4 regions of the Geodermatophilus sp. CPCC 205761 genome follow, and region 2 is predicted to be linked to each of the others. Evidence: riboswitches for the same ligand, from Rfam matches in the RefSeq annotation. Region 2 holds a riboswitch; each other region holds the start of a gene.
The links. A riboswitch is a leader RNA that binds a small molecule or an ion and turns the genes downstream of it on or off. The one in region 2 is predicted to bind cyclic di-AMP.
Positions count from the first base shown of each region.

Region 1: another riboswitch for cyclic di-AMP. It lies ahead of MY526_RS12650 (C40 family peptidase); the one in region 2 lies ahead of MY526_RS08180 (C40 family peptidase).
Region 3: another riboswitch for cyclic di-AMP. It lies ahead of MY526_RS03015 (transglycosylase family protein); the one in region 2 lies ahead of MY526_RS08180 (C40 family peptidase).
Region 4: another riboswitch for cyclic di-AMP. It lies ahead of MY526_RS20060 (transglycosylase family protein); the one in region 2 lies ahead of MY526_RS08180 (C40 family peptidase).

Region 1 covers NZ_JALPKQ010000017.1:57,505-65,199, forward strand. The annotation lists gene ctaE (aa3-type cytochrome oxidase subunit III) at 1-558, opposite strand, end outside; gene MY526_RS12625 (hypothetical protein) at 719-1,138, shown strand; gene trpD (anthranilate phosphoribosyltransferase) at 1,135-2,193, shown strand; gene MY526_RS12635 (Lrp/AsnC family transcriptional regulator) at 2,225-2,512, opposite strand; gene MY526_RS12640 (DEDD exonuclease domain-containing protein) at 2,509-4,383, opposite strand; gene MY526_RS12645 (hypothetical protein) at 4,594-4,893, shown strand; cyclic di-AMP (ydaO/yuaA leader) riboswitch at 5,086-5,283, shown strand; gene MY526_RS12650 (C40 family peptidase) at 5,300-6,382, shown strand; gene MY526_RS12655 (M48 family metalloprotease) at 6,531-7,695, shown strand, end outside.
Region 2 covers NZ_JALPKQ010000010.1:47,042-54,736, reverse strand. The annotation lists gene MY526_RS08195 (PGN_0703 family putative restriction endonuclease) at 1-480, shown strand, start outside; gene MY526_RS08190 (hypothetical protein) at 641-1,033, shown strand; gene MY526_RS08185 (serine hydrolase) at 1,111-2,052, shown strand; gene MY526_RS08180 (C40 family peptidase) at 2,102-2,620, opposite strand; cyclic di-AMP (ydaO/yuaA leader) riboswitch at 2,634-2,785, opposite strand; gene MY526_RS08175 (hypothetical protein) at 3,112-3,285, shown strand; gene MY526_RS08170 (NmrA/HSCARG family protein) at 3,386-4,225, shown strand; gene MY526_RS08165 (RtcB family protein) at 4,349-5,506, opposite strand; gene MY526_RS08160 (serine/threonine protein kinase) at 5,559-7,037, opposite strand; gene MY526_RS08155 (ATP-binding protein) at 7,044-7,472, opposite strand; gene MY526_RS08150 (STAS domain-containing protein) at 7,549-7,695, shown strand, end outside.
Region 3 covers NZ_JALPKQ010000003.1:133,069-140,763, reverse strand. The annotation lists gene treZ (malto-oligosyltrehalose trehalohydrolase) at 1-964, opposite strand, end outside; gene MY526_RS03015 (transglycosylase family protein) at 1,121-1,693, opposite strand; cyclic di-AMP (ydaO/yuaA leader) riboswitch at 1,696-1,839, opposite strand; gene treY (malto-oligosyltrehalose synthase) at 2,009-4,366, opposite strand; gene glgX (glycogen debranching protein GlgX) at 4,363-6,477, opposite strand; gene uvrB (excinuclease ABC subunit UvrB) at 6,914-7,695, shown strand, end outside.
Region 4 covers NZ_JALPKQ010000038.1:12,131-19,825, forward strand. The annotation lists gene MY526_RS20045 (hypothetical protein) at 1-340, opposite strand, end outside; gene MY526_RS20050 (hypothetical protein) at 537-1,358, shown strand; gene MY526_RS20055 (hypothetical protein) at 1,420-1,887, shown strand; gene MY526_RS20060 (transglycosylase family protein) at 2,270-3,442, opposite strand; cyclic di-AMP (ydaO/yuaA leader) riboswitch at 3,445-3,591, opposite strand; gene MY526_RS20065 (DNA-directed RNA polymerase subunit alpha C-terminal domain-containing protein) at 3,859-4,389, shown strand; gene MY526_RS20070 (bifunctional 3'-5' exonuclease/DNA polymerase) at 4,429-6,090, shown strand; gene MY526_RS20075 (ArsC/Spx/MgsR family protein) at 6,095-6,457, opposite strand; gene MY526_RS20080 (M20/M25/M40 family metallo-hydrolase) at 6,551-7,695, shown strand, end outside.

The DNA of each region.
Region 1 (7,695 bases), on a different contig from region 2:
GTGCCAGTAGTAGGAGACCACGATCGCGGCGGTCGCCTGTGCCGGCGTGAAACGGCCCATGGTGGACCGGATGAGCAGGTAGACGAACGCGATGAGCCCACCGATGACGTGGAGGCCGTGGAAGCCCGTCGTCAGGTAGAAGACCGACCCGTAGGTGGACGACGAGATCGACGTCCCCTCCTCCACCAGCTGGACGTACTCGTAGGCCTGGCCGAGCACGAAGGTCAGGCCCATCACGAAGGTGATCGTGAACCAGCGGCGCAGGCCGTACACGTTGCCCTGCTCCGCGGCGAAGACGCCGAGCTGACAGGTGACCGAGGAGGCCACCAGGATGATCGTGAACGTCAGCGCGTACGGCAGGTTCAACTCCGTCGGCTCCGGCGGCCACCCCTCGGTGGCGCGGGCGCGCGCGGTGAAGTACATGGCGAACAGTCCGGCGAAGAACATCAGCTCGCTGGAGAGCCAGATGATCGTGCCGACGCTGACCATGTTCGGTCGGGTCAGGGAGTGCACCCGGGAGGTGTCGAAGGTGCCGCTCGCGACGGGAGCCGTTGTCACGAGGTCATCATGGCATCGGCCCCGTCAAGGTCACGACCGCGGGTGGCTGGTGTGGCGGCACCGTGACCTGCCCGATACGTCCGCCGCCGGGCACTAGGCTCGCCCCGGTGTGCGGGCCCGGGTCCGGCGCACCGGGAACGACGCCCCGCGAGGAGGACACGTGAGCGACGCCGCACCGGCCACCGTCCTGGTCTACAGCTCCAGGCCGGAGGTGCGCGCCGCCGTCCGGACCGCCGTGGGGCGCCGGCCGGCGGCCGACGTCGGGCCGATCACCTGGATCGAGTGCGCGACCGGTGAGGACGTCGTGGACACCGTGGACGGCGGCGGCGTCGACCTCTGCATCCTCGACGGCGAGGCGCAGCCGACCGGCGGCCTGGCGCTGAGCCGGCAGCTGGAGGAAGAGGTGGCCGACCGGCCGGCGGTCTGCGTGCTGATCGCCCGGCAGCCCGACCGCTGGCTGGCGCACTGGTCCCGGGCCGACGCCACCCTGCCCTTCCCGATCGACCCGCTCACCGCCCCCGTCGTGATCGCCGACGTGCTGCGCGACCGGGTGGGGCGGCGGCCGGTCGTCCGTCCGTGAGCACCCGCACGCCGACCGGCGGGCCCACCTGGCCGTCGCTGTTCACCCGGCTCCTGGCCCGCGAGGACCTCTCCGGCGAGGACACCGCCTGGGCGATGCGCGAGATCATGACCGGCGAGGCGACGCCCGCCCAGATCGCCGCCTTCGCCGTGGCCCTGCGCGCCAAGGGGGAGTCGCCGGAGGAGGTCGCCGGGCTGGCCGCCGCGATGCTGGACCGCGCGACGCCGGTGGAGCTCCCGCTCGCCTGCGTCGACATCGTCGGCACCGGCGGCGACGGGGCGCACACGGTCAACATCTCCTCGATGGCGTCGGTCGTGGCGGCGGCGACGGGGGTGCCCGTCGCCAAGCACGGGGGGCGCGCCGCGTCGTCGTCGTCCGGGGCCGCCGACGTGCTGGAGGCGCTCGGCGTCGTCATCGACCTGCCGGCGGCCGGGGTCGCCCGCTGCGTGCAGGAGGCCGGGATCGGGTTCTTCTTCGCGCCGGTGTTCCACCCGGGCATGCGCTACGCCGGGCCGGCGCGCAAGGAGATGGGGATCGGCACGGTCTTCAACTTCCTCGGCCCGCTGTGCAACCCCGCCCGGCCGGTGGCCGCGGCCATCGGGTGCGCCGACCCGCGGATGGCGCCGGTGATGGCCGAGGTGCTGGCCCAGCGCGGCATGCGGGCCGTCGTCTTCCGGGGCGACGACGGCCTCGACGAGCTCACCACCTCGACGACGTCGACGGTGTGGATCGTGCGCGACGGCACGGTGGAGCCCGACCGGGTCGACCCGTCGGCCCTGGGGATCGAGGCGCCGCCGCCCGACGCGCTGCGCGGCGGTGACCCCGCCTTCAACGCCGACGTCTTCCGGCGCGTGGTGGAGGGTGAGCGCGGCCCGGTGCGCGACGCGGTGCTGCTCAACGCGGCGGCGGCGCTGGCCGCCTTCGACGAGCGGAACGTCCGGCTGCACGACGCGCTGGCCGCGGGGCTGGAGCGGGCTGCCGGGGCAGTCGACGACGGCCGCGCGGCGGCGCAGCTGACGCGCTGGGTGACGGTCAGCCGGTCGCTGCGCGGCTAGGTGTACCCGGCGCGGGCCTGGGACGGGGCTGTCAGTCGGCGGTGTCGAAGCCGATGGAGAACGCGGCCTCGAGGTCGTGCTGGGAGTAGGCGCGGAAGGCGATGTGGGTGTCGGTCTCCAGGACGCCGGGCACCTTGTTGATCCGCCCCGCGACGACGTCGGCGATGTGCTCGAACTCCCGGACCCGCACCACGGCGATGAGGTCGACGTCGCCGGCGACCGAGTAGACCTCGCTCACGCCCTCGAGGTCGGCGACGGCCTGGGCCACCTCGGGGATCGAGTCGGTGGCCGCGTCGATCATGACGATGGCGGTGATCACGCGGGCGATGCTAGCCGGGCGGCCGGTGCACCGGAGTGCCCGCGCGGGCCGGGGCTGATCCGCTCGGGCCGTGCTCGGGTGCCGAGCGAGCGTCCGTCGGCGAACGGGTCGCGGCCGGTGCGGCCGGCGTCCACGCGGTCGAGGAAGGCGCTGTACCCGCCGGTGCCGGGGGCCGGGCAGGCGAGCGTGCCGGACACCTGGACGAGGCGGGTGCCCGGCTTCTCCATCCAGCGCAGCACGAGCTCGGTCTCGTCCACGGACGCGGCCAGCTCGTCGTCGGGGCCCAGCGGCGTCTCCGCCGTCGCCAGCAGGCCCTCCAGCGTGGCGCGGACGGAACTGCCCTGCGGTGCGCAGCCGGCGGCCACCAGCCGGCCCCGGCGGACGACGGACAGCTGCCAGCCGCCGTCGAAGCCGGGCCGGGCCAGGACCAGCTCGGGCACCGCGGCCAGCGAGGCGAGCCGTTGCCGGCGGCGCACCGCCCGGACGAGCACCGCGACGCGGTCGCGCAGGACGGCGGCGTCCTCGTAGCGCTCCTCGGCGGCCAGCCGGTCGACGCGGGACAGCAGCGGGGCGATCAGGGCGTCCGGGTCGGAGGCGACCGCCGCGCGGAGCACGGCGGCGATCCCGGCGTACTCGTCGACCGACTGGGCACCCGTGCAGGGTGCCCCGCAGCGGCCCATGCCGGCCAGCGCACAGGCGGTGCCGAGCACCCGCAGGGAGATGCGGCCGGTGCACTGGCGCAGGGGCAGCGACTCGTGGATCGCGGCCACCGCCGCGTCGGCCGCGCGCCGGTCGGGGAACGGGCCGAGGAAGACCCCGGCGCCCGGGCGCACCCGCCGGACGACCGACAGCCGCGGGAACGGCTCGTCGGTCAGCCGGACCCAGAGCGCGCGCTCGGGGAAGCGGGAGCGGCGGTTGTAGCGGGGCTTCTGCTCGGCGATCAGCCGCAGCTCCCGGACGGCGGCCTCGAGGTCGTGCGCGCAGGAGATGGTGTCGACGCGCTGGGCGAGGGCGACCATCTCGGTGATCCGGCTGCGCTGCTCCCCGGCGGTGAAGTAGCTGCGGACGCGGCTGCGCAGATCGCTCGACGTCCCGACGTAGAGGGGCTCGTCGCGGGGGCCGCGGAACACGTAGACCCCTGGCCCCGAGGGCACGCCGTCGGCCAGGTGCCGCTTGCGCAGACGGTCGGGGTCGACCTGGCGGGTGAGGCCGGTCAGCTCCTCCAGGCTGGTGATGCCGAGCGGGCCCAGCCGCTCGAAGAGCCCGTGCAGCACGTCGACGGTGGCGCGGGCGTCGGCCAGGGCGCGGTGGCAGGGCTCGGTCGCGGTGCGGAAGAAGGGCGCCAGGGTGGCCAGCTTGCAGTTGGGCACCTCGTCGCGGGTGAGCAGCCGGCGGGCGAGGACCGCGGTGTCGACCGAGGCGAAGGCCGGCCACGGGACGGCGCTCTCCGCGCAGGCGGCCTTGAGGAACCCGAGGTCGAAGGGAGCGTTGTGGGCCACCAGGACCGCGCCGCGCGCGAACTCCAGGAACGCGGGCAGGACCGCCCCGATGCGCGGCGCCGCGGCCACCATCGTGGTGGTGATGCCGGTCAGCACGCTGATGTAGGGCGGGATCGCACAGCCGGGGTCGACCAGCGTCTGGAACTCGCCGAGGACGACGCCGCCGCGCACCTTGACCGCGCCGACCTCGGTGATCGCGCTGTCCTTGGGTGAGCCGCCGGTCGTCTCGAGGTCGACGACGACGAACGTGACCTCCGCCAGCGGGGTGCCGAGCTCGTCGATCGTGGCTTGCTCGTAGCGCGGCAGCCCGGCGGCGGCTCGCGCGGCTGTCCCTGCGGCGATCCCGGCCAGCCGGGCGGGGGAGGAGGGCACGGGGCGGACGGTAGGTCGGGGCAGTGACAGTCCCGGGGACGCTCGCCGGGCGGCGACCGATCGGCCGACGGCGGTGCGGGCGGCCGTGCGGGCGGCAGAACCGACGGTGGCCGGGAACTGTCGGTGCCCGTCCCTAGCGTGCTGCCCATACCGACCGGGGGCCATGGAGGGCCTCCACGACCAAGGCGTCGGTCAGCAGAGGAGTGGGTCATGTTCATCGACTGCGACACCTGCACCGCCCGGGGCGACGGCTGCGCCGACTGCGTCGTGACCGTGCTGCTGGGGGCGCCACCGGGCTGGCAGGGCACCGACCCGACGGTGGTCCCGATGACCGCCCGCCGCGGTCCGGCCGCCGAGGACGTCGTCGTCCCGGCGCCGGGTGTGGTGGTGGAGTTCGACGAGGTCGAGCGCCGGGCCGTCCGCGCGCTGGCCGACGGCGGCCTCGTGCCGCCGCTGCGCCACCAGACCTCCCCGCGCCGGGCGGGGGATCCGCGGCGGCGCACCGGGTGAGGCCGGCCGTGGCGGGCGCCGACGCGGCCGCGGACGAGGGAACGAGGCGCGAACCGGGGGTGTCGGCGTGGCGCGCGTCGAGCGTGTGGGAAATCCCACAGTCCACGCGGGCCTCGTTTGTCACAACAACACCACGCCCCTACGGTGAGCCGGTCCGGCCGGGAGGTCGTCACCCGCAGTGAGGTGACCTCGGCCGGGTCACCGCCGAATTCCCCGAGGCGCCGCACGGTGCCCAGGGGGAACCGGGGACCCACCGCAGTACTGGGGTGAGTTCTCGCGTGCGCCGGTCCGCCGGGGCACACGCGTCGGTCCGCCGGCGCGCAGAGATAGGGCGCTTCTTCCCAGCCCGAACCCGTCAGCTAACTCGGTAGGCGGTTGCTGAGGAAGAAACGGAGAGCCGCCGCCCGTGGCGACCCCTCACGCTGCCCTGGGGCATGCCCCCGAACCGATCCACCCCCGTCTTGCGGTCGTTCCCCGCCGCCCCACCGCGGCCCGCCGCCTCGGTCGCGGGCTCGTCGTCGGAGCCACCGCGACGCTGGCCCTGACGCTCCTCCCCGCGAACGCGGTCGCCGATCCGGAGCAGGCCGGCAGCGCCGCGCAGGCCGCCGAGCTCGTCGCCCGCACCGGTCAGGAGCTCGAGGCCGTCAGCGAGCAGGTCAACGAGGCCCGCGAGACCCTGGCCCAGCAGCAGGCCGCCGTCGCCGACGCCGACCGGGCCGCCGCCGACGCACAGGCGCAGCTCGACGCCCTCGACGGCCAGATCCGCCAGGTCGCCCGCGCGGCGTTCACCGGCGAGAGCCTCTCGGAGTTCGACCTGCTGATGACCAGCGCGTCGGCCGAGGACTTCGTCTCCCAGCTGGCCACGCTCGACGTCATCGCCGGGCACGCCGGCGACGTGCTCACCGACGTCGCCACGCGGGCCGCGGCCGCCGAGCAGGCGCGGGCCGGCGCCGACGCGGCCCAGGCCGCGGCGCAGCAGGCGCTCGACGAGGTCACCGCGCGGCAGGCCGGGCTCGAGGCCGACATCGCCGACTACCGGGCGCAGTACGACGCCCTGTCGGCGCCCCAGCAGCAGCTGGTGCAGACGGCCCACTCGGGGCAGGCGGTCCCGGCCGCCGCGCCGGCGCCCGCCGCGAGCGGTGCCGCGCAGGCGGCCGTCGACACGGCGCTGGCCCAGGTCGGCGACCCGTACGTGTGGGGCGCCGGCGGCCCGAACTCCTTCGACTGCTCGGGGCTCACCCAGTACGCCTACGCCGCGGCCGGCGTCAGCCTGCCGCACTCGAGCCGCATGCAATCGACGATGGGCCGGTCGGTCTCGCGCGCCGAGCTGCAGCCGGGCGACCTGCTCTTCTACTACAGCCCGGTCAGCCACGTGTCGATGTACATCGGCAACGGGCAGATGGTGCACGCCTCGACCTCCGGCCAGCCGGTCAAGGTCGTGGGCATCGACTCGATGGGCAGCATCACCGCGATGCGCCGCATCCTCTGAGCCCGGCTGAGCGCGGGGAGGACGGGCGGCCCCGTCCCGGGTCCCGCCGTGAGCCTGCGAGGGGTGGGGAGGACGGGCGGCCCCGTCCCGGGTCCCGCCGCGAGCCTGCGAGGGGTGGGGAGGACGGGGTCCTCTTAGGATCGACCAGGTGAGCGCCCGCCGGGCCGCGTTGCTGGTCGCGGGTGCGCTCGGGGCGGCCCTCGTGCTCGTCATCGCCGTCCGGACGCCGTGGTCCCTGCTGCCCGACCCGCCCGGTGGGGCCACCCCGGTCCGCCCCGGCGCCGGGCTGCCGGCGGAGGTGGTCGAGCGGGCGGAGTCCTTCGCCGCGGCCCTCCGGCCGGCGTCCCTGGCCTCGCTGCTGCTCGGCCTCGCCGTCTCCGCCGTCCTGGCGCTGACCCCGCTCGGCGGCCGGCTGGTCCGGGCGGTGGCGCGCCCGCTCGGCGGCGGCTGGGCGTGGCAGGCGCTGCTTGGCACGGCCGCGATCGCGGTGGTGGGTCGGCTGGTCACCCTGCCGCTGTCGGCGTACGGCGAGGTGGTCCGGCACCGGTACGGCCTGTCCACCCGCTCCTGGCTGCTGTGGCTGCGCGACGTCGGCGTCTCCACCGCCATCGACGCGGCGCTCACTGCCGTCGTCCTGCTCGTCGTGGTGTGGCTGGCCCGCCGCGCTCCGCGGACCTGGTGGGCCTGGGCCGCCGGGGCCGCGGCCGCGCTCGTCGTCGCGGGCTCGTTCCTCTACCCGGTGCTCATCGAGCCGGCGTTCAACCGGTTCGAGTCGCTGCCCGCGGGGCAGCTGCGGACCGACCTGCTCGAGCTGGCCGAGGAGAACGGCACCCCGGTCGAGGACGTGCTGGTCGCCGACGCCTCCCGGCGCACCACCGCGCTCAACGCCTACGTCTCCGGTTTCGGGTCGACCCGCCGGGTCGTCCTGTTCGACACGACGCTCGAGCGGCTGCCCCCGGCGGAGATCGAGTCGATCGTCGCGCACGAGCTGGGCCACGTGGCCACCGACGACGTCCTCACCGGCACCCTCATCGGCTCGCTGGGTGCGGCCGCGGCGGTGGCCGCGCTGGGGTGGCTGCTGTCCTGGACGCCGCTGCTGCGCCGGGCCGGTGTGGACGCACCGGGCGACCCGCGGGTGGTGCCGCTGGTCCTGCTGCTGGTGTCGGTCGGCACGCTGGTCGCCACCCCGGTTCGGAACGTGGTGTCGCGGCACGTCGAGGCGCGCGCCGACCTGCACGCGCTCGATCTCACCGGCGACGCGCAGGCGTTCATCACCATGCAGCACCGGCTGGCGGCGGCCAACCTCGCCGACC
Region 2 (7,695 bases):
CGGGACGGGACCGCGTTCGACGCGGTGGTGGCCGGCCGGCTGGCCGACGGGCGCAGCCAGCTGATCGCCGTCGAGACGAAGTACGTCGACGGCTTCAGCCGGGACCCCGCGAGCGAGGCCGCCGACGAGAAGTACGACTGCTGGTGCCGGACGTTCGGCATGGCCGACGGCGCCTTCGCCGAGCTCGGCGGGCACGCCACGCGGCAGCTGCTGCGCAACGTGCTCCTGGCGGAGAGCGTGCGCCGGGGCGGACGGGCCGGCGGTGGGCCGGTGTTCGACGAGGCCGTCACCGTCGTGCTGGCCCGGGACGACGACGCGGCGGCGCGCGACGCCGTCGACGCGGTCGCGGGACAGCGCCGCCGGATGCGCACCGCGGTGCGGCACGTCGGCCACGGCGAGCTGGCCGACGCCGCGTCCCGGGTGGACGAGCTCGGCACGTGGGCCGCCGAGTTCCGCCGTCGCTACGTCGCGGACTGCTGACCGTCCGGGCCTGACCCAGCGTCACGTGCGGCCGCGGTCGTCCACGCTCCCGGAGGACATCGGCCTCCGATCGGTGGGGAGAGCGGGCGATCGCCGTTCGCCGGGTGTTCTCCTGGGGCACGGCGGGCTCCTGCCCGCCGTCCTCAGCAAGGAGCCCGCCATGACCGACCGCGACCCCGGATCGTCCGTCGGCGAGGGCGGAAGGGCGCTGCAGGGCGCCGGGTGCGGCAGCTGCGCCGCCGGCCACGGCGTGCACCCGCGCCGGGTCCAGCTGTGCGACGGCGGTCCGGACGACGACTGGGCCGCGGTCGTCGTCATGGGCGCCGTCGGGGACCTCCTCACCGTGGCCGCCGGCGAAGAGCTGCGGCGCTACCGCAACCACGACGCCGGGCGGCTCACGCAGCTGGTCGACGAGGTCGGTTCCGACGCGCTGCTCAACCGCAGGTACGGGCTCCTCTTCCTCCGCACCTGGCCGCGCGACGCCGGGGCGGTGTTCTCGCTGCAGTCCGCCGACCAGCCACCCAGTCCCTGCCGCGAGCCGGGAGCCCGCTGACCACCGACTCCCTCATCCGGAGGAGGCGAGCAGCGGACTCCCTGCTCACCGGCAGGTAGCGCCCCCACCCTGGGCCCGTGGCCGGACGCCGTCCCCTCCTGGACCACCGGCTCCGCCGGGGTCTCGCTGCGCTGTGCGCGTCCGGGGTGGTCCTCGGCGGCCTCGCCAGCTGCACGACCCCGATGGTGACCGCGGCGGCGGACAGCCACGTCGCCACCGACGGCAAGGCGGCCGCCGCGACCGACGTCCCGGAGGCGACCGGGCCCTCCGCGAAGGCCGAACTCCGGACGGTCGACGCGGCGCCGGTGCTGGCCGGCGTCGAGGCCGCAGCGGCGGGCGCCGGCGGAACCGTCTCCGTCGTCGTCCTGGACGCCGACGGGGACCGGCTGCTCGCCAGCGCGGACGCCGGCCGGCCGGTCTCCACCGCGTCGCTGGTGAAACTGCTCGTGGTCACCCGGCTGCTGGCGCTCGACGAGAGCGGTGCCCTGACCCTGCCCGACGAGGACGTCGCCCTGGCCGAGCGGGCGATCGTGGGGTCGGACGACGCCGCGATGAGCCGGCTGTGGGACCGGTACGACGGGCCCGGGCTGGTCACCGACGTCGCCGCGGAACTGGGGCTCACCGCCACCGCGCCGCCGTCGATCCCGGGTCAGTGGGGCCAGGCGACGACGAGCGCCACGGATCTCGCCGCCGTCCTCGCGGCGCGCGGGCAGCTGCTCGACCCCGGGGACGCCGACCGGCTCCTGGGCTGGCTGCGGTCGACCTCGGCGACGGCCGCCGACGGCTTCGACCAGCGGTTCGGCCTGCTCTCGAGCGGCACCGGCGCCACGGGGCCGGTGGCGGCCAAGCAGGGCTGGATGTGCTGCGTCGACGGGCGCCGGCAGCTGCACTCGGCGGGCGAGCTCGCCGACGGGCGGGTGGTCGTCCTCCTCGGCGACTTCCCGAGCTCGACGTCGTGGGCCCGCGCGCGCGACTCGCTCGACGCCGCGGCTGCCGCCGTCCTCAGCGGGATCGGCTGACCGCCGCGGTGCCCCGGCCGTCAGCAGACGGCCGGGGCACCGCGAGGCGTCAGGCGACCCGGCGGGCGCCCGAGTAGCTCGGCATCGAGTCGAGGTTCACCACGGCGACCGGCTTGCTGGCGGTCGAGGCGTGCACCATCTGGCCGTTGCCGATGTACATGCCCACGTGCGAGACCGGGCTGTAGAAGAACACCAGGTCACCGGGCCGGAGGTCCGACTTCGCCACCGGGGCGCCGAAGCCCGCCTGCGCCCGCGAGGTGCGCGGGATGGAGATCCCCGCCGCCTTGTAGGCGAAGCTCGTCAGCCCCGAGCAGTCGAAGGAGTTCGGGCCGGTCGCGCCGTACACGTAGCGGTCGCCCACCTGGGCGAGCGCGGTGTCGACCGCGGCCTGGGCGGCGCCGCTCGACGCGGCGGCCGGAGCAGCGGCGACGGCAGCGCCCCCACCACCGTCCCCACCGGTGTCAGCCGTTGCCGGCAGGGGGGAGAGCGCGATACCGGCACCGGCGATGACGGCGACGGCGATCCCACGGAACGTGCGACGTGCAGAGGTCGTGCGTGCAGTCGTCATGGACGACGTGTTCTCCTGTTCTCCACGACCGCCTACCGGGTTAGCTGACGGGTTCGGACGGGGGAGTCGCCCGGCGCGACGGATCGCGCTTCACCCCAGTGCTGCGGTGGGTCCCCGGTCCGGGCCTCGGTAGACGACCGACGCCCGGTTCGGCGGTGTCCGGCGGGTGCCGCCACGGGTGGGCGACGAGGGAGCCCGCTGGACCGCGCAGAACGCTAAGAACCCCCGCCGGGCGTCGCCATTCGGGGTCGGTGTCGGATCCGGCGGCCGGGGACGCCGCGGCTCGCCGTCCTCACCAGCGGGGACGACGCAGTGTGAGGAGCCGCCCGGCTCCGTCACCGCTGGTCGGCGGTATCCGTACGTTCTCGTCCCCTGCGGGGTGGCACCACCGACTGTCATCGGCGGACGACGCCCTGCCGCCGGAACCCGGGTGGTTGGCCCGGCCGTTGGGCGGGCACGAAGCAGGTCAACCGAACCGAGGAGGAACCCACATGGCCGGCATGATCCGGAAGCTCGTGGCGTCGGGGATCGCGGCGAAGGTCATCCAGGAGGCCCGCAAACCGCAGAACCAGGCCAAGCTCAAGAAGCTCATCCAGGACTTCCAGCAGAAGCAGCAGAAGGGCGGCGGCGGCAAGGGCATGGGCCGCGGCACCGGGCGCTACTGATCTGCTGGCGCAGCGGCCCCCACCCGAGCCCGGGTGGGGGCCGCTGCCGCGTACGGGGCACGCGCCCGCGTGCCGGCCCAGACCGAGTCCGAGGAGTCCCATGACCGTCATCGCCGTCGTCGGTGCCACCGGACAGCAGGGCGGCGCCGTCGCCCGCGCCCTGCTGGACGCCGGTGCCCGCGTGCGCGCCCTCGTCCGCGACCCCGCCAAGGCCCGGGACCTCGCCGACCGGGGCGCCGAGCTCGTCCGCGCCGAGCTGGCCGACCCCGACAGCCTGCGGACGGCGTTCTCCGGCGCGCAGCGGGTGTTCGCCATGACCACCCCGTTCGGCGCCGGCGGGCCCGAGGCGGAGGAGCGCCAGGGGATCGCGCTCGTCGACGCGGCCGCGGACGCCGGCGTGGAGCACGTCGTGCTCAACTCCGTCGGCGGCGCCGAGCGCTCGACCGGCATCCCGCACTTCGAGAGCAAGCGCCGCGTCGAGGAGCACCTGGCCGCGTCGGGGCTGCCGGCGACCGTCGTCCGGCCGGTCTTCTTCATGGAGAACCTGGGCTGGATGGCGGCGGTGCAGGACGGCGAGGTCGTCGTCCGGATGCCGCTGCCGGCGGGCGTGCCGCTGCAGATGATCGCCGTCGCCGACATCGGCACGGTCTCCGCCGACGTCCTCCTCGACCCCGGCCGGGTGCCCGGCGGCAGCATCGAGATCGCCGGTGACGAGCGGACCGGCGAGCAGATCGCCGCCGCCTTCGGCGAGCGGGCCGGCCGGCCCGGCCGCTACGAGGCGGTGCCGCTCGACGGCCTGGACGACGACGCGCGCGCCATGTTCACCTGGCTCGCCCACCCGCCCGCCTACCGCGGCGACATCGAGGCCACCCGCGCGCTGGCGCCCGGCCTGCTGGACCTCCCGGGCTGGCTGGCGACCGGCTGGTCGCCTCGGGAGTGAGCGCGCCGGCCGCCGCGCCGCCGGATAGGCGGCGGCCGGGCACGTGTCCTGCGGGAGCTCGTGCTCTGCCCACGGTGGTGGGCAGAGCACGAGCTTCCCGGGAGACACATGTGCCCCGGGGCGTCAGTCGCCCTTGACGTTGACCACCTGGCGCAGCGTGTGCCGGACCTCGACCAGGTCGGCCGCGTCGGCCATGACACGGTCGATCGGCTTGTACGCGTCCGGGTGCTCGTCGAGGAAGGCGTCCGACCGGCCCCAGGCGATGCCCTTCATCCGCCGATCGAGGTCGGCGCGGGTGAACAGCCGCCGCGCGGCGCCGCGCGAGTGGTTGCGGCCGGCCCCGTGCGGCGCGGACATCAGCGCGTCGGGGTTGCCCCTGCCGACCACCACGTAGGACGCCGTCCCCATCGACCCGGGGATCAGCCCGTCCTGGCCCCGCCGCGCCGAGATGGCCCCCTTGCGGGACAGCCAGACGTCGTGCCCGAGGTGCGTCTCCCGCTCGGTGTAGTTGTGGTGGCAGGAGATCTCCACCTGCCGCGCGACCTCGGTGCCGAGGAAGCGGGACACCTGCTCGGCGACGCGGTCCATCATCTCCGCGCGGTTGAGGAAGGCGAACCGCTGCGCCCAACCCAGCGCCTCGATGTAGGCGTCGAACTCCGGCGTCCCCTCCTCGAGCCAGGCCAGGTCGCGGTCGGGCAGGTGCTCGTCGCGGCAGCGCTGCTGCGCGATCCGGATGTGCTTGGACGCCAGCCGGTTGCCCACCCCGCGCGAGCCCGAGTGCAGGAACAGCCACACCCGGTCGGCCTCGTCCAGCGACACCTCGATGAAGTGGTTGCCCGATCCGAGTGACCCCAGCTGCATCGGCCAGGTGTCGGCGACGCCGTCGGCCTGTCCCACGCCCGGCAGCTCCCAGAGCTCCGCCACCCGGGCGGCCGCGGAGTCGCGCAGCTTCTTGTTGTACCGGCCGGCCGAGAGCGGGACCGCCCGCGAGATCTGCCCGTGCAGCGCGCCGAGGTTGCGCCCGTGGAGGTCGCCGGCCGTGAACTGGGTGCGGACGGCGTCCATCCCGCACCCGATGTCGACCCCCACCGCCGCCGGGATGATCGCGCCCTCGGTGGGGATCACCGAGCCGACCGTCGCGCCCTTGCCCAGGTGCGCGTCGGGCATGAGCGCCATGTGCGGGCGGATGAACGGCATCGAGGCGGTGCGCTCGGCCTGCAGCCGGGTGGTCGGCTCCAGGATCGACGCCCAGTTGAGCAGGCGGTCGCTGATCTTCTCCACCGGGAGGCCCTACCCCGCCGCGGGACCCCCGTCCCGTCGGCTGCGGACGCCCTCAGTCATCGCCCTTGCGGTCGCGATCGCGGTCGCGGTCCCGGCGGCGGTTGCCGTTGCCGTTCCCGTCGCCCTGCTCGGCGGTGGGCTGGGCCTCCGTCGTCGGCGCGGCGGTCGGCGGCGGCGGTGGGGGCGGCGCGACGGCGTGGGTGACGGTGATCGTCGTGCCGACCGGCACCTCGCCGGTGGGGGCGAGCTCCATCACCTGCCCGGCGGGGACGTCGGCGGTCTCGACGGCCTGCAGCACGACCGCCAGGTCCAGGCCGGCCAGCTGGGGTTGCACCTGGCCGACCGGCCGGCCGACGTACTCCGCGGGGTCCAGCCGCACCTGCACGACCGGCGGGGGCGTCGGCGCCGCGGACGTCGTCGGGGCCGGCGTGGTCGACGTCGTCGGCTGACCGGCCGGTGCGGGGTCGGTCCCGCTGTTCCCGAGGACCACCAGCCCCGCCGCCACGGCCGCGACGACGACGAGCGCCACCAGCAGCGGGATGAGCATCCGGCGGCGTGACCGGTCCTCCGGCTCGTCGTCGACGGGGTGGGCGTCGTCCACGGCGGGCCCCGCGGCGGGGACCGCGGCGGGGGACAGCACCTGCGTCACCGGGGCGGGGGGCGCGATCGGCAGCACGAGGGTGTCGGCGCGGTCGGGCTCCCGCCCGGCGGCGGCGTCGTCCACCGCGGCGAGCAGGGCGGCGCCGTCCGGGATCCGCTGGGCCGGGTCCTTGGTGAGGGTCCGCTCGACCAGCCGGCGCACGCCGTCCGGCAGGTCCGGGGGCAGGGGGTCGGGGTCCTCCCGCAGCTGCCGCAGCGCGATGTCCACCGGGTTGGGGCCGTCGAACGCGCGCCGGCCGGCGAGGCACTCGTAGGCCACCATGCCCCAGGAGTAGACGTCGCTGGCCGGGACCGCCTTGTCCCCGCGCACCTGCTCCGGCGCGAGGTACTGGGCGGTCCCGATGACGTGGCCGGTGCGGGTGATCGGCGCGTTGGCCGCCGACCAGGCGATGCCGAAGTCGGTGATCTTGACCGTGCCGTCCGACGCGACGAGCAGGTTGCCCGGCTTGACGTCCCGGTGCACCACCCCGGCCGCGTGCGCGGCGGCCAGCCCGGCCGCGACCTGGCCCAGCAGGGCCAGGGTCCGCTCCGGCGGCAACCGGTGCTCGCGCTGCAGCAGGGTCGAGAGCGGCTCGCCGTCCACGAGCTCCATCACCAGGTAGACCACCCGGTCACCGCCGGCGGGCTCGACCTCGCCGTAGTCGTGCAGGACGGCGATGTTCTGGTGCACGAGCCCCGCGGAGAGCCGGGCCTCGGTGCGGAACCGGGTCAGGAAGACCTGGTTCCCGGTGAACTCGGCACGCAGCACCTTGACCGCGACCTGCCGGCCCAGGACGAGGTCGCGGGCGCGCCAGACCTGCCCCATACCCCCGGTGGCGATGGGGGACTGGAGCTCGTAGCGCTCCTCGAGAACGGATCGGGCCGGGTGCATGCGCCGTCAGACGGGGTCGACCAGGCGCAGCGGCGGGTGCGCGTCCAGCCGCTTCTCCAGCGTCACCCGGTGCCGCCCGTCGGACTCGTGGTGGAAGTCCAGCCGGTCGACCAGTGCCTGCATGAGCGTCAGCCCGCCGCCGGTCTCCAGCGGCGAGCCGTCGATGGCCGGCCGCCCGCCGGGGTCGAAGCCCGCGCCGTCGTCGACGACGCTGATCCGGCAGACGGCGTCGTCGAGCCGCACCTGCACCTCGTACTCTGCGGAGTCCCCGGCGTGCTGGACGACGTTCGCGCACGCCTCGGTCAGCGCCAGCACGATCTCGTCGACCACGTGCTGCGGGACGTGCAGGTGCTCGAGCGCCAGCCGGCACAGCCTGCGGACGAACGGCACGCTGTCCGTGTCGACCGGCAGGCGGACGGTGAAGGCGATGTCCATGCCAGGGTTCCCCTCTCCCGCCCGGCGGCATCTACCCTGCGGTGAGCCAGTGGGACCACGACGAGGAGACCGACCCGTGCTGTTCGACATCGAGCGGACCACGGCCTCCGGTCTACCGTCGCTGAGCGTACGCGGAGAGCTCGACCTGGCCACCGCCCCACAGCTCATGGAGGCCATGGAGTCCCTCCTGTCCCAGCAGCCCCGCGAGATGGTCCTCGACCTC
Region 3 (7,695 bases), on a different contig from region 2:
CGGTCAGCGTCGCGTGCAGCGCGTGGTGGAAGTCGTCGCTCCACTGCGCCGTCAGTCCCATGCCACCGGCCACGCGCGGGGTGACCAGGCGCGGGTCGTTGAGGTCGCTCTCGGCGATCAGCGTCAGCGGCCGGCCCTCGGCGACCGACAGCCGGTCGACCTCCTGCGCCATCTCCTCCAGCACGTGGGTGGCCCGCTCGTCGACGAGCGCGTGGACGGCGTCCAGGCGCAGCCCGTCGACGTGCATGTCGCGCAGCCACATGAGGGCGTTGTCGACGATGTAGCGGCGCACCTCGTCGGAGTCCGGCCCCGACAGGTTGACCGAGTTGCCCCACGTGGTGGCGCCGCCCTCGGCGAAGACCGGGAAGAACAGCGGCAGGTAGTTCCCCGACGGGCCGAGGTGGTTGTAGACGACGTCCTGGATCACGGCCAGGCCGCGCTGGTGGCAGGCGTCGACGAAGCGCTGGTAGGCCGCCGGGCCGCCGTACTCCTCCTGCACCGCGTACCAGAGGACGCCGTCGTAGCCCCAGTTGTGCGTGCCGTTGAAGCCGTTGACCGGGAGCAGTTCGACGAAGTCGATGCCGAGCTCCACGAGGTGGTCCAGTCGCCCGACGGCGGCGTCGAGGGTGCCCTCGGGGGTGAACGTGCCGACGTGCAGCTCGTAGACCACGCCCCCGGCGAGCGGCCGCCCGGTCCACGCCCGGTCGACCCAGCGGTACGCCGCCGGGTCGAAGCGGCGGGAGAGCCCGTGCACGCCGTTCGGCTGGCGCCGCGAGCGCGGATCCGGCCGGGGCGTGTCGTCGTCGTCCAGCAGGAAGCCGTAGTCCGCCTCCGGCCCGGCCTCGACCTCGGCGCGCCACCAGCCGCCGTCGCCGCGGTGCATCTCGTGCACCGTGCCGTCGACCTGGAGCCGGACCCGCTTCGGCAGCGGTGCCCAGACGGAGAAGTCGACGGGTGCGGACATGCGGGGGCCTCCAGGCGGGGTGGGACGGATCGGCCGGGGGACCGGCGGCCAGAACATGCCCGTCCGACCGGCGGCCAATCGTGACCTGCGCGGGCGCTCACCCGCCGGGCTCCGGGACGCCGCCGACGGCGGCGCCCCGGATCCCGGACACCGGCGTCAGAGCACGAGCGTCTGGCCGACCTGGAGGACGTGCGGGCTGCTCAGCACGTTCCTGTTCTTCTCGTACAGCGCCTGCCACCCACCGGGGGTGCCGTGCGCGGCGGCGATCTTGCCGAGCGTGTCGCCGGGCTTGACCACGTAGGTCCCGGCGGACGCCGCGGCGGGTGCGGGGGCGGCCGCGGGGGCCGGGGCGCCCCACTCGGGCGCGGCCGGGTCGAGGCCCTTCCCGCAGGTCGGCCAGGCGCCGGGGCCCTGGCCGTCGAGCGTGCGCTCGGCGACGGCGATCTGCTGCTCCTTGGAGGCGAGGTCGGCGCGGGCCGCGTACGCGGTGCCGCCGTAGGCCGCCCAGGTGCCGGGGCTGAACTGCAGGCCGCCGTAGTAGCCGTTGCCGGTGTTGATGCTCCAGTTGCCGCCGGACTCGCACTGGGCGACGGCGTCCCAGTTGTTGGGGCCGGCGGCAAGCGCCGGGCCGGCGAGGGCGCCGAGGGAGAGGGCCGCCGCGCCGGTGAGGACGACGGCACCGCGGCGCAGACCGCGGGCAGGCAGGCAGGAACGATCGTGCTGGGACAAGGGGATCCTCCGATCGACCGCCTGCGGGGTGAGCTGTCGGGTTCGGACGATCGGTGCCCGGCCGCGGAACGCGGCTTCACCCCGAGACGCACGTGGCGTCGAATGTGGTTCCCCCACCCCCGTCCACGGTTGTGCTGTGGTCAGGACGCCGCCGGACGGGGTTGGGCGGGACGGCGCCGTGCCCGGCCGGTCGGCCGAACACCCGGGGGACGGTAGGCGGAGGCAATCGAGCGACTCCGCGGCACCCGGCGTGTCACCCCGGCGTGGCGCGACAGGCCGGGCCGGGGACGGCGCACCGTCCCAGGCCCCTCACTTTCAGTCGCGGACCAGCAGGGCGACCGGCAGCCGCCCCAACACGTCGCGCACCGGCATCCCGGCGGCGTCGGAGACGAAGCAGTCTCCGGTGAGCAGGTCCCGCCAGGCGCCGTTCGGCAGCTGCAGCGCGGTGTCGCCCCAGCCGCCGGCGCCGGCCAGCCCGACCGGCAGCCGGGTGGCCACCGTCACCGCACCCCCGCGGTCGAAGGCGACCACGTGCCCCGCCGTCGCGCCGGTCGCCGCCACCGGTTGGTAGCCGGCGAACCACTCCGGGTGCTCGCGGCGGGCCCGCAGCGTGCGGGAGACCACGAGCAGCTTGGCCGCGCCGCTCTCGTCGACCGCGGGCACCTCGCCGCCGTCCAGCCGGGCCAGCAGCCGGCGGCGCAGCTCGTAGTCGACCGGACGGCGGTTGTCCGGGTCGACGAGGGAGAGGTCCCACAGCTCGGTGCCCTGGTAGACGTCCGGGACGCCGGGGATGGTGAGCTGCAGGAGCTTCTGCGCCAGAGAGTTGGACCTCCCGAAGGGCGCGATCCGGGCGACGAGGTCCTCGATCGCGCCGTTCGTCTGCTCGTCGTCGAACGCGGCGTCGACCAGCGCGTGCAGCCGGTTCTCGAACTCCTCGGCCGGGTCGGTCCACGTCGTCGACGTCCCCGCCTCGCGGGCGGCCTTCTCCACGTAGGCGTGCGCCCGCTCGCGGGACAGCGGCCAGGCCCCGACCAGGTTCTGCCACACCAGGTGGGCCAGCGGTCGGTCGGCCAGCGGGTGCCGGGAGAGCAGCTGTCGCACCAGCTGCGCCCACTCGGTGGGCAGCTCGGCGAGCACCGCCAGCCGGGCGCGCACGTCCTCGCTGCGCTTGGTGTCGTGCGTCGACAGCGCGGTCATCGACTCGGGCCTGCGCGCCAGGCGGCGCTGCTGCGCCTCGTGGAACTCCTCGACCGTGCTGCCGAAGCGCGCCGGGTCGCCGCCCACCTCGTTGAGCGCGACGAACCGCGCCCAGCGGTAGTAGGCGCTGTCCTCGACGCCCTTGGCCATCACCGGACCGCTGGTCTGCTCGAAGCGGGTGGCGGCCTCGGTCCCCGCCTGCGACAGCACCGTGTGCAGTGCGTCCACGGCGTCGGTGAGGTCGGGACGGCGCTCCCGGACCGCGGCCACGGTCGCGTCGAGGTGCTCGCGGCCGTCGGGCAGGTAGGTGCGGTAGACGGGGAAGCCCGCCAGCAGCTCGGCCAGCGCCTCGGTCTGCTGCGCGACGTCGATGCCGGGCAACTCGCCGATGACCCGCACCAGGCGGGCCACCTCCGAGCCGAGGATCCCGTCGGTCACCTCGCGCTTGCAGTCGTGCACCAACCGCGCATAGTCCACCGGCGCGCCGGACAGCTCGGTGTCCAGCGCGGTCAGCGCCGCCTCGCCGGCCGGGTCGACGAGCACGTCGTCCACCTCGGCCAGCGCGTCGTAGCCCGTCGTCCCGGCCGTCGACCAGCTCTCCGGCAGGTCCTCCCCGGGCTCGAGGATCTTCTCCACCACGGTCCAGCGCCCGCCCGAGGCCTCGGCCAGCCGGTCGAGGTAGCCCTTGGGGTCGGCCAGGCCGTCGGGGTGGTCGATCCGCAGGCCGTCGACGGCGCCGACCTCGACCAGCCGCAGGACCAGCTCATGGGTCGCGGCGAACACCTCCGGGTCCTCCACGCGCAGCCCGGCGAGGGTGTTGATCGCGAAGAACCGCCGGTAGTTCAGGTCGGCGTCGGCCCGCCGCCAGTCGACCAGCTCGTAGTGCTGGCGGGCGTGCACCTCCTGCGGGGTGCCCTGCCCGGTGCCCGGCGCGATCGGGAAGCGGTTGTCGTAGTACCGCAGCTCCCCGTCCACCACCTCCAGCTTCTCGACGTCGTCCGCCGAGCCCAGCACCGGCAGCCGCACCCTGCCGCCGCCGAAGTCCCAGTCGATGTCGAACGCGCCGGCGTGCGCGCTGTCCCGGCCGTGCCGCAGCACGTCCCACCACCACGGCGCCTCGGCCGGATCGGCCACGCCCATGTGGTTGGGCACCAGGTCGAGCACGAGGCCCAGCCCCTGCGCGTGCAGCGCGGCGACCAGCCGGTCCAAGCCGGCCTGCCCGCCCCGCGACTCGTCGACGTGCGCGTGGTCGACGGTGTCGTAGCCGTGCGTGCTGCCGGCGGCCGCGCGCAACAGGGGAGAGGTGTAGGCGTGGCTCACCCCGAGGTCGGCCAGGTAGCCGGCGACCGACGCGGCGTCGTCCAGGGTGAAGTCCGCCGTCACCTGCAGCCGGTAGGTCGCGGTGGGCACCGCGCGCCGGCGCTCCCGGCTCAGCGGCTCGCTCGTGCCCTGCTCGCTCATCTCGGGCCCGCTCACGCGCGACGCGGGGCGCTGAACACGACCATCGACCGGTCCTGCACGGTGATCGTCTCGCCGGGCTTGAGCTGCGTCGGCTCGACGGCCTCCATCTCGGCGGTGTCGAGGACGACCGTCCAGGCCGCGGCGTACTCCTCGGCCGGCAGGGTGAAGTCCATCGGCTCGTGCGTCGCGTTGAACGCCAGGTAGAAGTGGTCGTCGACGACGTCCTCGCCGCGCTCGTCGGTCGACCGGATGCCGTGCCCGTTGAGGTACATGGCGATCGACTTGGCGAAGCCGGCGTCCCAGTCGTCCTCGGTCATCAGGTCACCGTCCGGCGTGAGCCAGGCGATGTCCTGCACCGGGGCGCCCCGCTCGCGCCGCACCGGCCGGCCGTGGAAGAAGCGACGACGGCGGAACGTCGGGTGCTCGGCACGCAGCCGGGTGACCAGCTTGGTGAACTCCAGCAGCCCCTCGTCGACCTCGTCCCAGTGGACCCAGGTCAGCGGCGAGTCCTGGCAGTAGCCGTTGTTGTTGCCCTGCTGCGTCCGGCCCAGCTCGTCGCCGTGCAGGAGCATGGGCACGCCCTGGCTGAGCATCAGCGTGGCCAGGAAGTTGCGGCGCTGACGGGCCCGCAGGGTGAGCACCTTCTTGTCGACGGTCTCGCCCTCCACCCCGCAGTTCCAGCTGCGGTTGTGGCTCTCGCCGTCGTTGTTGCCCTCGCCGTTGGCCTCGTTGTGCTTCTCGTTGTAGGAGACGAGGTCGGTCAGCGTGAACCCGTCGTGCGCGGTGACGAAGTTGATGCTGGCCACCGGGCGCCGGCCCGAGTGCTGGTACAGGTCCGAGGAACCGGTGATCCGGCTGGCGAACTCGCCGACGGTCGCGTCCTCGCCGCGCCAGAAGTCGCGGACGGTGTCGCGGTACTTGCCGTTCCACTCGGTCCACAGGGCCGGGAAGTTGCCGACCTGGTAGCCGCCCTCGCCGACGTCCCAGGGCTCGGCGATGAGCTTGACCTGGCTGACCACCGGGTCCTGGTGCACCAGGTCGAAGAAGGCCGACAGCCGGTCGACGGCGTGCAGCTCGCGGGCGAGGGTGGAGGCGAGGTCGAAGCGGAAGCCGTCGACGTGCATCTCGGTGATCCAGTACCGCAGCGAGTCCATGATCAGCTGCAGGGCCTGCGGGGTGCGGGCGTTGAGCGAGTTCCCGGTGCCGGTGTAGTCCATGTAGTACTGCGGGTCGTCCTCGACCAGCCGGTAGTAGGCCCGGTTGTCGATGCCCTTGAACGACAGCGTCGGCCCGAGGTGGTTGCCCTCGGCGGTGTGGTTGTAGACCACGTCGAGGATGACCTCGATCCCCGCCTCGTGCAGGGTCCGGACCATCCCCTTGAACTCCGCCACCTGCATGCCGTTGTCGGTGTTGCTGGCGTACTCGTTGTGCGGGGCGAAGAAGCCGATCGTGTTGTAGCCCCAGTAGTTGCGCAGGCCCTTCTGCTCCAGGGTGTCGTCCTGCACGAACTGGTGCACGGGCATGAGCTCGATCGCGGTGACGCCGAGCCCGGTCAGGTGGTCGATGACCGCCGGGTGCGCGATGCCCGCGTACGTGCCCCTCAGGTCCTCCGGCACGTCCGGGTGGGTCATGGTGAGGCCCTTGACGTGGGCCTCGTAGATCACCGACTTGTGGTACGGGGTCCGCGGCGGCCGGTCCACGCCCCAGTCGAAGTACGGGTTGACGACGACGGACTTCGGCATGTGCGCGGCCGAGTCCTCGTCGTTGCGCTCCCCGCTGTCGAAGTCGTACCCGAACACCGACGGGTCCCAGTCGACCCGGCCGTCGATGGCCTTCGCGTAGGGGTCGAGCAGCAGCTTGTTCGGGTTGCACCGCATGCCCTGCGACGGGTCGTAGGGGCCGTGGATGCGGTAGCCGTAGCGCTGGCCGGGCTGGATGCCGGGCAGGAAGGCGTGCCAGACGAACCCGTCCATCTCCGGCAGGCGGATGCGCTCCTCGTTGCCGGCGTCGTCGAAGAGGCACAGCTCGACCTTCTCGGCGACCTCACTGAAGATCGCGAAGTTGGTGCCGGTGCCGTCGTAGGTGGCACCGAGGGGGTAGGCGGTACCAGGCCACACCTGGGTCATGAAACGAGGTCCTCCTGCGCTGGCGCCCCCGGGAGGCCGGGGGCCGGTGGCCTCCCGCCGCGGGGCATGGGCGGGGAGGTCGGGTCACACGTGGTGCACCATGCCCCCGTTGCCCCCTCCGGGGGGCCCGCACACCTCGGTCCGGTGCCCGGCGGGGGAGATCTCGCTCACCCCGGACGACGACGCCCCCCGCGGTTCTCCACGGGGGGCGTCGTGCGCAGGTCCGGCCGGCAGCGGCGCCGGGGTCCGACCTCGCCCGGGTGTCCCCGGGTGGCGCTGGTCCCCGGCGGTGACCGCTCCTGCGACCGGGGACGCTAGGCGGGTCGGATACCCCAGGGCAAGCACCCGGGGCCAGTGGATCGGTCCCGTCCGCCCCGGGAGTGCGCGGGCGTCGCACGGACGCCGTCCTGTCACACCCCCGTCGTACCGTCGACCCGTGCGCGCGACCACCGATCTCCGGCCGACCCAGGGGCGCTTCCGCGTCGTCAGCGACTTCCAGCCCTCGGGCGACCAGCCGGCGGCGATCACCGCGCTCGCCGAGCGGGTGAACGCCGGCGAGCAGGACGTCGTCCTCCTCGGCGCCACCGGCACCGGCAAGTCGGCGACGACGGCCTGGCTGGTCGAGCAGGTGCAACGGCCGACGCTCGTCATGGCGCCGAACAAGACCCTCGCCGCGCAGCTGGCCAACGAGTTCCGCGAGCTGCTGCCCGACAACGCCGTCGAGTACTTCGTCTCGTACTACGACTACTACCAGCCCGAGGCCTACGTCCCGCAGACCGACACCTACATCGAGAAGGACTCCTCGATCAACGAGGAGGTCGAGCGGCTGCGGCACTCGGCGACGCAGGCGCTGCTCACCCGGCGGGACGTGGTCGTGGTGGCCACGGTGTCCTGCATCTACGGCCTGGGCACGCCGCAGGAGTACGTCGACCGCGCGCTGAAGATCTCGGTCGGGGAGGAGCGGGACCGCGACGAGCTGCTCCGCACGCTGGTCACCGAGCAGTACACCCGCAACGACCTGTCCTTCACCCGCGGCACCTTCCGGGTCCGGGGCGACACCATCGAGGTCTTCCCCGTCTACGAGGAGCTCGCCGTCCGGATCGAGATGTTCGGCGACGAGGTGGAGCGGCTGTACTACCTGCACCCGCTGACCGGCGAGGTCATCCGCGAGGTGGAGGAGCTGTTCGTCTTCCCGGCCACCCACTACGTGGCAGGCCC
Region 4 (7,695 bases), on a different contig from region 2:
TGTAGGCCCCGAGCACCGCGCCCAGCAGGACGGTGCTCGGCGGAACGGGTCCCCCCACGCCGGTCCCCGCCGTCGCGAGGAGGTCGGCGATGGCGGACGCCAGCGGGCCGGCGTCGGGCCGCTGCCTGATCCGGGCCACCGGCTCGGCCACGTCCAGGTCCTGGAACGCGGCGCGTCCGAGCTCACGGAGGTCGCGCTCGTCGGCGTCCGTGAGGCCGGCCAGGCTCAGCCGGCGCAGGTGGTAGCGGAACCTGCGGAGCCGGGCGTCCTCGAAGGCGAGCCCCGCCGCCGCGCGGAACCGCTCGGCCGCTCCCGTCGACGCGTCCGCGGTGTCGGTCATGGTGGAGCGCCCCCTCCGACGGTTCCGGGAGGTGTAGCGCGGCCCCCGTCACCCGCGCGTCACCGACGCGAGGTCCGCCTGCGCGCCACGGCCTCCGTTCCCCCGACCAGGCGAATGGACGGCGCGCCGCTTCGGTTGGCAGCCCCGCGTGCCGATGCAGACGACGTCCGACCCCGCCGATGAGGAGCAGCCCACGATGCCGACTGCCGAGCAGTACCTGGCGCAGTACGCGCGCACCCTCGACGCGTTCCAGGGGGCGCCGGTGGCTCCCGCCGCGACGTGGCCCGTCGCCCAGAACGGCTCGATCCTCGGCGAGTACAGCGAGCTGCTGGTCGCCGCGGCGCTCACCTACTCCCCGCAGAGCTCCGGGGCCACCTGGGACCGCGCCAACGCCTGCCGCACGGGCCAGCTCGTCGGCACGTCCGCATGGGTCGCGACGCGAGCCGCGGCCGGCTACAGCAGGGCCTCGTACAGCGACGTCGACCTGTGGCTCTCCGCGCCCGTCGTCGCGGGCTCGGCGTGGGCGACGTCGGTCCCGCCGAGCCGGGGGGTGAGCGCCCTGCTCTCGGCGATCGGGGCGGGTACCGGGCGCCCGGTCCTCACCGCGCAGGTGAAGGCCCGTCACTACGAGGTCATCGACCGGTACGACGCGGTGCCGTACTGGTACGTCGTCGATCCGGCCGCGGACGGTCAGGTCACGCGGGAGGATCTGCTCAGCGCACCGGCGTCCTTCCCGTGGCGGCCGTCGACGGTCGACCTGTTCGCGTGCGTCGAGTGGACGGTGCCCTCCGGCAGCCCGGTCGCCGTGCCGCGCGTCCGGGTCCTCGCGAGGGACGACGTCCGGGACGCGATCGTGGCCCGCGAGGCCGCGATCGCGGCTCGGCACTCACCCTGCACCTGCAGCCGGCCACTGGCGTGGAGCGCGCGGAAGCTGGACTTCGTGGACGTCTTCACCGGGCAGCTGGGCACCGACCTGACCCCGGTCCTGGGCCGGGTGCCGCCGCTCACCCTGGCCTGAGGTCGGCGGCCTCCGCTCCTCCGCGGCGGAAGTCGGTTGCTCCCGGTCGGAGGATCGATCCGTGGCGGCCGAGCGGGTGCTGGTGAACTTCTTCTACGCCCAGCAGGTGGGCCACGCGGTCGAGGCGCTGCACTACTGCCACGGCCACGCGTCGGCGGTGCCGGGCCGCGAGGTCTCCGTCGTCCTGAACGCCGCGACCGCCACGGAGCTGGCCGGCTTCTGCCCCTTCCTCGCCGCCGTCCACCCGGTCGACCACCCGTTCCTGGAACCGTGCGCGGACTCGGCGCGGCGGATGCGGGACGTGCCCCGCGACTGGGACTGGGTCCTCGACGACACCCGGCGCCACCAGCCGGTGCAGTACGAGCTCAGCTGCGCCTCGAGCTGCCGTCCTCGGCGCGGCGGGCCGCCTCCGACCGGCTGGCGTCCGACCGCGAGGTGGAGAGCCGGATCGCGGTGGTGCCGGCCGGGTCGAGCGATCCGTCGCTGTACCCGTCGCCCGGCTCGTGGCGGCTGGTGCTCGACGCCCTGACCGACGCCTTCCCCGCGGTCCAGATCGCGCTGGTCGGCCGCGTGCACCGGGACGAGCGCACCAGCACCGCCCTGGGCCCGGCGAGCTGCGGGAGCTGCTGGCGCACCGGTCCGCGCCGGTCGACTGCTTCGACATCCCGCTCGCCGAGCAGCTGGCCGTGGTGGAGAGCTGAAACGTCTTCCTGGCGCCGCAGCTGCCGTACGAGCGGGCCCTGAGCGAGTGCTTCCGGGAGCTGCGGGCCGTCACCACGGCGACACGTCGGCGATCTGGTCGATCGACGGCGTCCACCTCGCCCACCTCTGACCCGCACGGACGCCAGAGCGCCCCCCACCCCGGGGGAGGTGGGGGGCGCTCGGGCGCAGCTCGCGGAGCTGCCGGGGGCTCAGCCCTGGTAGTTCACGTGCGGGTGGTCCATGTGGTTCGCCGTCGCGCTGCCGCGGTCGGACATCAGCTTCCAGACGCCGGTCGGCGAGGTGAGGATCCGCTGCTGCCAGATGACGTACTCCACGCCGAGGTCGTCCCAGTGGGCGATGTGGTACTCGGTGATGGCGTCGCCCAGGGCGGTGTCGGAGCCGACCATGTAGTCCAGCGCCAGCCCGGACGGGTGGCCGTGCGGGTCGACGGCGCTGGCGCGGGTGCCGCCGATGGTGATGCCGGCGGCACCGGGGACGTTGGCGACGACGACGTCGGCGGCGGCCTGGGCCTCCGGCCGCACGCCTCCGGCGCTGTTGGTGATCTCCGCGACCGCGGCGGCCGGTGCGGGAGCCGGCGCGGCCTCGACGACGGGGGCCGGCGCGGCCTCCACGACGGGGGCCGGCGCGGCCTCGAGGGGGGTCGCCGCGACGGCCGGGGTGATCTCGGCGGCCGGTGCGGACGCCCCCAGGGTGCCCCCCGGAGCGGCCGCGACCGGGGCCGACCCGGCGGTCAGCAGCACCTGGCCCGGGAAGATGAGGTTGGGGTTGCTGCCGATGACGGCGACGTTGCGCTCGTAGAGCGCGCGCCACGACTGCCCGGAGGCGGCGGCGATCTCGGCCACCGTGTCGCCGCGCTCGACCGTGTAGTCGGCCTCGGACGGGGCCGCCGGCGAGGGAGTGGCCGGCTGCTCGGCAGCAGGCGCCGGGGCGGCGGCCGGAGCCGGTGCCGGCGCGGCGGCCGGAGCCGGTGCCGGCGCCGCGGCGGCCGCGGTGGTGCCGTCGGCCAGGAGCTTGCCGCAGGTCGGCCACGCGCCGATGCCCTGACCGGCGAGCACCTTCTCGGCGATCTCGATCTGCTGGGCGGGGGTCGCGAGGTCGGCGCGGGGGGCGAGGTCGGTGCCCCCGAAGCCCGCCCAGGTGGCCGGGCTGAACTGCAGGCCGCCGTAGTAGCCGTTGCCGGTGTTGATGCCCCAGTTCCCGCCCGACTCGCACTCGGCGACGCCGGTCCAGTCGTGGGTGGAGCCGGCGTGGGCCGGGGAGCTCAGGACGCCGATCCCGACGACGGTGGCGCCGGCGGCGACGGGGGCGCGGGAGAGGACCTTCTTGGTGCGGACATAGCGAGGCGCGCGGTGCTTGGGCATGGGTGATCTCCGATCGCCGCCGGCGAGGTGAGCTGTCGGGTTCGGACGATCGGTGCCCGGCCGCGGTGCGCGGCTTCACCCCGAGGCGCGCGCGGCGCGCCGTGGACGTGGGTCCCCCACCCCTGCCCGGAGTTCTTCGGAGGACAGCCGGTGGGCAGGGTTTGGCGGACCGGCGCCACGCTCACTTGTTTGCTGAGCGCAGCCAAAACGCTACGACCGGTCATGTCGACTGTCGCCGTGTCGCCGGTCACACTCGACACGCGGATCGGGAATGGGCTGGTCGTCGCTGAACGCGCCGGTTCCCGTGTCCGGTGCGTCACACGACACGCCGGAACGGCTTGGCGTGGCGTCCGTCCGGGGCGGGCCGCCCGGCTCGGGCGATCGCCGGCCGGGCGGCGGCACTAGGGTCGGATGCCATGCCGACCAGGTCGACGGGGCCCGCCCCTGCGCGGACGATCGCCGACCTGGGCCTGCCGGGACGGGCGGTGACCGCGCTGACCCGCGCCGGCGTCACCCGCGTCGACGACCTCGCGGCGCTCACCCGGCGGGAGCTGGCCGCGGTCCCCGGGCTGGGCACCGGCCTGATCGCGGCGATCCGGCTCGTCGTCCCCGAGCCGCACCCGAGTCCGTCGCCGGTGACGGGCACGGAGCCCCGGCCGGCCGAGACGGAGTCGCCGCTCGCGCCCCCCATCCCGTCGTTCGACTCGCTGCGGGGCCCCCGCCGCCGCACGGCGGTCGACCTGCTCGTCCCCGACCGGCGGCCGCCCGACCCGCCGCCCGTCTCCGCTCCTCGTCCCGCGCCTGCGGCTCCCCGGCCGGCGGAGTACGCCGACCTGCTGCACCTGGGCGCGCGCCTGGCCCGCGCCGCGGCCGGCGTGCCGTGGCGGGTGGCCCGGTGGTCGGTCCAGCTGCCGGTCCGCCGCCTGCGCGGGCTGCTCGGCCGCTAGCGACGTCGTCCTGTCGGCGACCTCGACGACACTGCACGGGTGACCCGTGTCCTCCTCCGGCGCCGTGGAGCGGCCGTGGAGGTGCGCGAGCACGCCGACGACGGGACGGCGACCGAGGTGCGCCGGCTCCCGGCCGAGGAGCTGGCCGCGTACGTCCGGACACGGGAGGCGGGCCCGGCGGTCCGCTGGGTGTGGGACGACACCACGCGCTGGTACCCGGCGCTCCTGGAGGCCGGCGTCCGGGTCGAGCGCTGCACCGACCTGAGACTCGCCCACGCCGTCCTCCGGCGGACGCCGTTCGTCGACCAGGCCCTGCTGGCCGCCGACGACACCCCGGGATGGGACGCGCTGGAGCCGGTGACCGCGGCGGACTCCGCGCTCTTCCCGCTCGACGACCCCGCCGACCGGCTCGACCCCGTCGCCGAGGACGAGCGCCAGCAGGCCGCCGTCGCCGCCTCTCCGGAGCAGGCGCGCCTCGGCCTGCTCCTGGCGGCCGAGTCGTCCGGCGCGCTGGTGGCCGCGGAGATGACGCACGCCGGGTTGCCCTGGCGGGCCGACGTCCACGAGCGGCTGCTGACCGAGCTGCTCGGACCGCGGGCGGGAGCCGGCCGGCGGCCGGCGGTGCTCGAGCGGCTGGCGGGGGAGGTGCGGGCGGCCCTCGGGGCCGCCGACCTCAACCCCGACTCACCGAGCGTGCTGCTGCGGGCGCTGCAGGCGGCGGGGCTGCCGGTGACCGACACCCGGTCGTGGAGCCTGGAGCAGGTCGACCACCCCGCCGTCCCGCCGCTGCTGGAGTACAAGAAGCTGTCACGGCTGCTGCAGGCCAACGGCTGGACCTGGCTGGAGACCTGGGTGCGCGACGGCCGGTTCCGCTCGTCGTTTCTCCCCGGGGGCGTGGTCACCGGGCGGTGGGCGGCGACCGGCGGCGGCGCCCTGTCGGTCCCGACCCAGGTGCGCCCCGCGGCGGTCGCCGACGACGGCTGGCGGTTCGTGGTCGCCGACGTCGCCCAGCTGGAGCCGCGGGTGCTCGCCGGCATGAGCGGGGACACGGCGATGGCGCAGGCGGCGCGGTCCACGGACCTCTACCAGGGGATGGTGGCCGGCGGTGCGGTCGCGACCCGGGCCGAGGCGAAGGTCGGGATGCTCGGCGCCATGTACGGCGGCACCCGCGGGGAGAGCGGGCGGATGATGCCGCGGCTGGCCCGCCGCTACCCGCGGGCCATCGGGCTGGTCGAGGAGGCCGCCCGTGCCGGCGAGCGCGGCGAGGTCGTGCACACCCTGCTCGGCCGGGGGTCCCCGGCACCGACCGGCGGCTGGGCGCAGCGGCCGGCCGGACTCGGCGACCCGCCGGACGAGGCGGACCCGCGGGAGGAGCGGGACCGGCGGCGGCGCGCCTGGGGCCGGTTCACCCGCAACTTCGTCGTCCAGGGGACCGGCGCCGAGTGGGCGCTGTGCTGGCTGGCCGATCTCCGCAACCGGCTCTGGCGCCTTCACGCGAGCGGATCGCTGGCGGAGCGGCCGCACCTGGTCTTCTTCCTCCACGACGAGGTCGTCGTCCACACCCCCGAGCACCTGGCCGCGGACGTCGCCGAGGAGGTGCGGCACGCCGCGGCCACGGCCGGCCGGCTGCTGTTCGGCGACTTCCCGGTCGACTTCCCGCTCGACGTCGCGGTCGTCCGGTCCTGGGCCGACGCGGGGTGAGCGGTCAGGGGCGGCGGGCGGCCGCGAGCACCTCGGTGAGCGTCTGGTCGTCGCGGGCGACCCAGGCGCGGCCGTCGTCGGTCAGCACGATCGGTCGCTGGATGAGCCGCGGGTGCTCGACCAGGACGCGGATCCAGGCGTCGGCGTCCCGGGGGGCGTCCGGCAGCCCCAGCTCGCGGGCCAGCGGCTCGGACATCCGGGTGATGTCCCAGGGCTGGAGTCCGAGGCCGGTCAGCGCGGCGCGCAGCTCCGCCTCGCTCGGCGGCCGGTCCAGGTACCGGCGCAGCGTGTACTCGACGCCGGCCTCCTCGAGCTGGTCGCGCGCGGCGCGGCACTTGGAACAGGACGGGTTGAACCAGACCTCCACGGCCCGAGCCTAGGGCGCGCCTAGTGCGTGACAGGCCGGTGACGGGGCCCTCCCTACGGTGCACGCGGTTCGGGCACCAGGTGGGGAGCGGGCATGGGCGAGCTGGACGGGACGGCGGTCCTCTTCGACATCGGCGACACGCTCGCCTCGGTGACGCTCTCGGGCGCCGGCGACCGGATCGACCGGTTGACCCCCTACTCCTTCGTCGACTCCGTGCTGACCGAGCTCCGGGACCGCGGCGCGCGCCTGGGCATCCTCTCCGACCCGGGCCCGGTGGCCCCGGACGAGGTGGACCGGGCACTCGCCGCCGCGGGCCTGGCCGACCGGTTCGACCGCGCCCTGGTGCGGCACGGCCGGAAGGACGGGCCGGCGGCCTTCGAGCAGGCGGCCGCCGCCGCGGGGTCCTCGCGGGCGCTCTTCGTCGGGGAGGACCCCGGCGAGCGTGCGTCCGCGCTCCGCGCCGGCCTGACCGTCGCGCCGCACCCCCTGCTGGCCCTGCCGCTGCTGGAGCAGGAGTCGCCGCTGCGCTACGTCCGCGTCACGGTGCCGCCGGCGGCGGCCGACGGGGACTGGCGGCAGATGCTGCGGGACCTGCGCGTGCTGCCCGCGCACGTGACGGGGGAGGGCGGCACCACCGTCTACGCGGTCACGACGGTGGCGACCGCCGCGCAGCTCGACGACCTGGGCTTCTGGGTCGACCGGCTCGGCGCCGCCGACGAGCCCCTGACGACCGACCTCTACCTGCTGCGCGACGACCGGCAGGTGCGCACCGGGTTCCTCGCCGCCGAGGGCAACGCGGCGGCGTTCCTCGGCGCGGGACCGCCGGCGCGCGGCGTGCTCGCCTCCACGGGCGAGGGGCTGTTCGTCGCAGTCCCGGCCGGCGCCTCGGTGGAGGGGCTGCACTTCGCCGACGCCCGGCACGGGCACAACCTCAAGCTGGTCCCGTCGCCCGCGCTGCTGGCACCGGCAGAGGCGGTCCTGCCGGCCCTCGTGGCCGATCCGGTCGGGGCGGCCGCGCTCACCGGCGCGGAGCAGGAGGTCCTCGGGGCACGGGTCCAGGACCGGCTGCTCGCCGGCCACGTCGAGCGGTACGCGGGGGTGGCGTCGGCGGTCGGGGACGGCGGCGTCATCCGCAGCCGGCACATCCACCATCCGGACAACGCCGTCGCCGTCAGCACGCTCGTCGCCGACCTGGACCGCATCGGCGGCGGGCGGCTGACCGTCCGCCGGCACCGGTT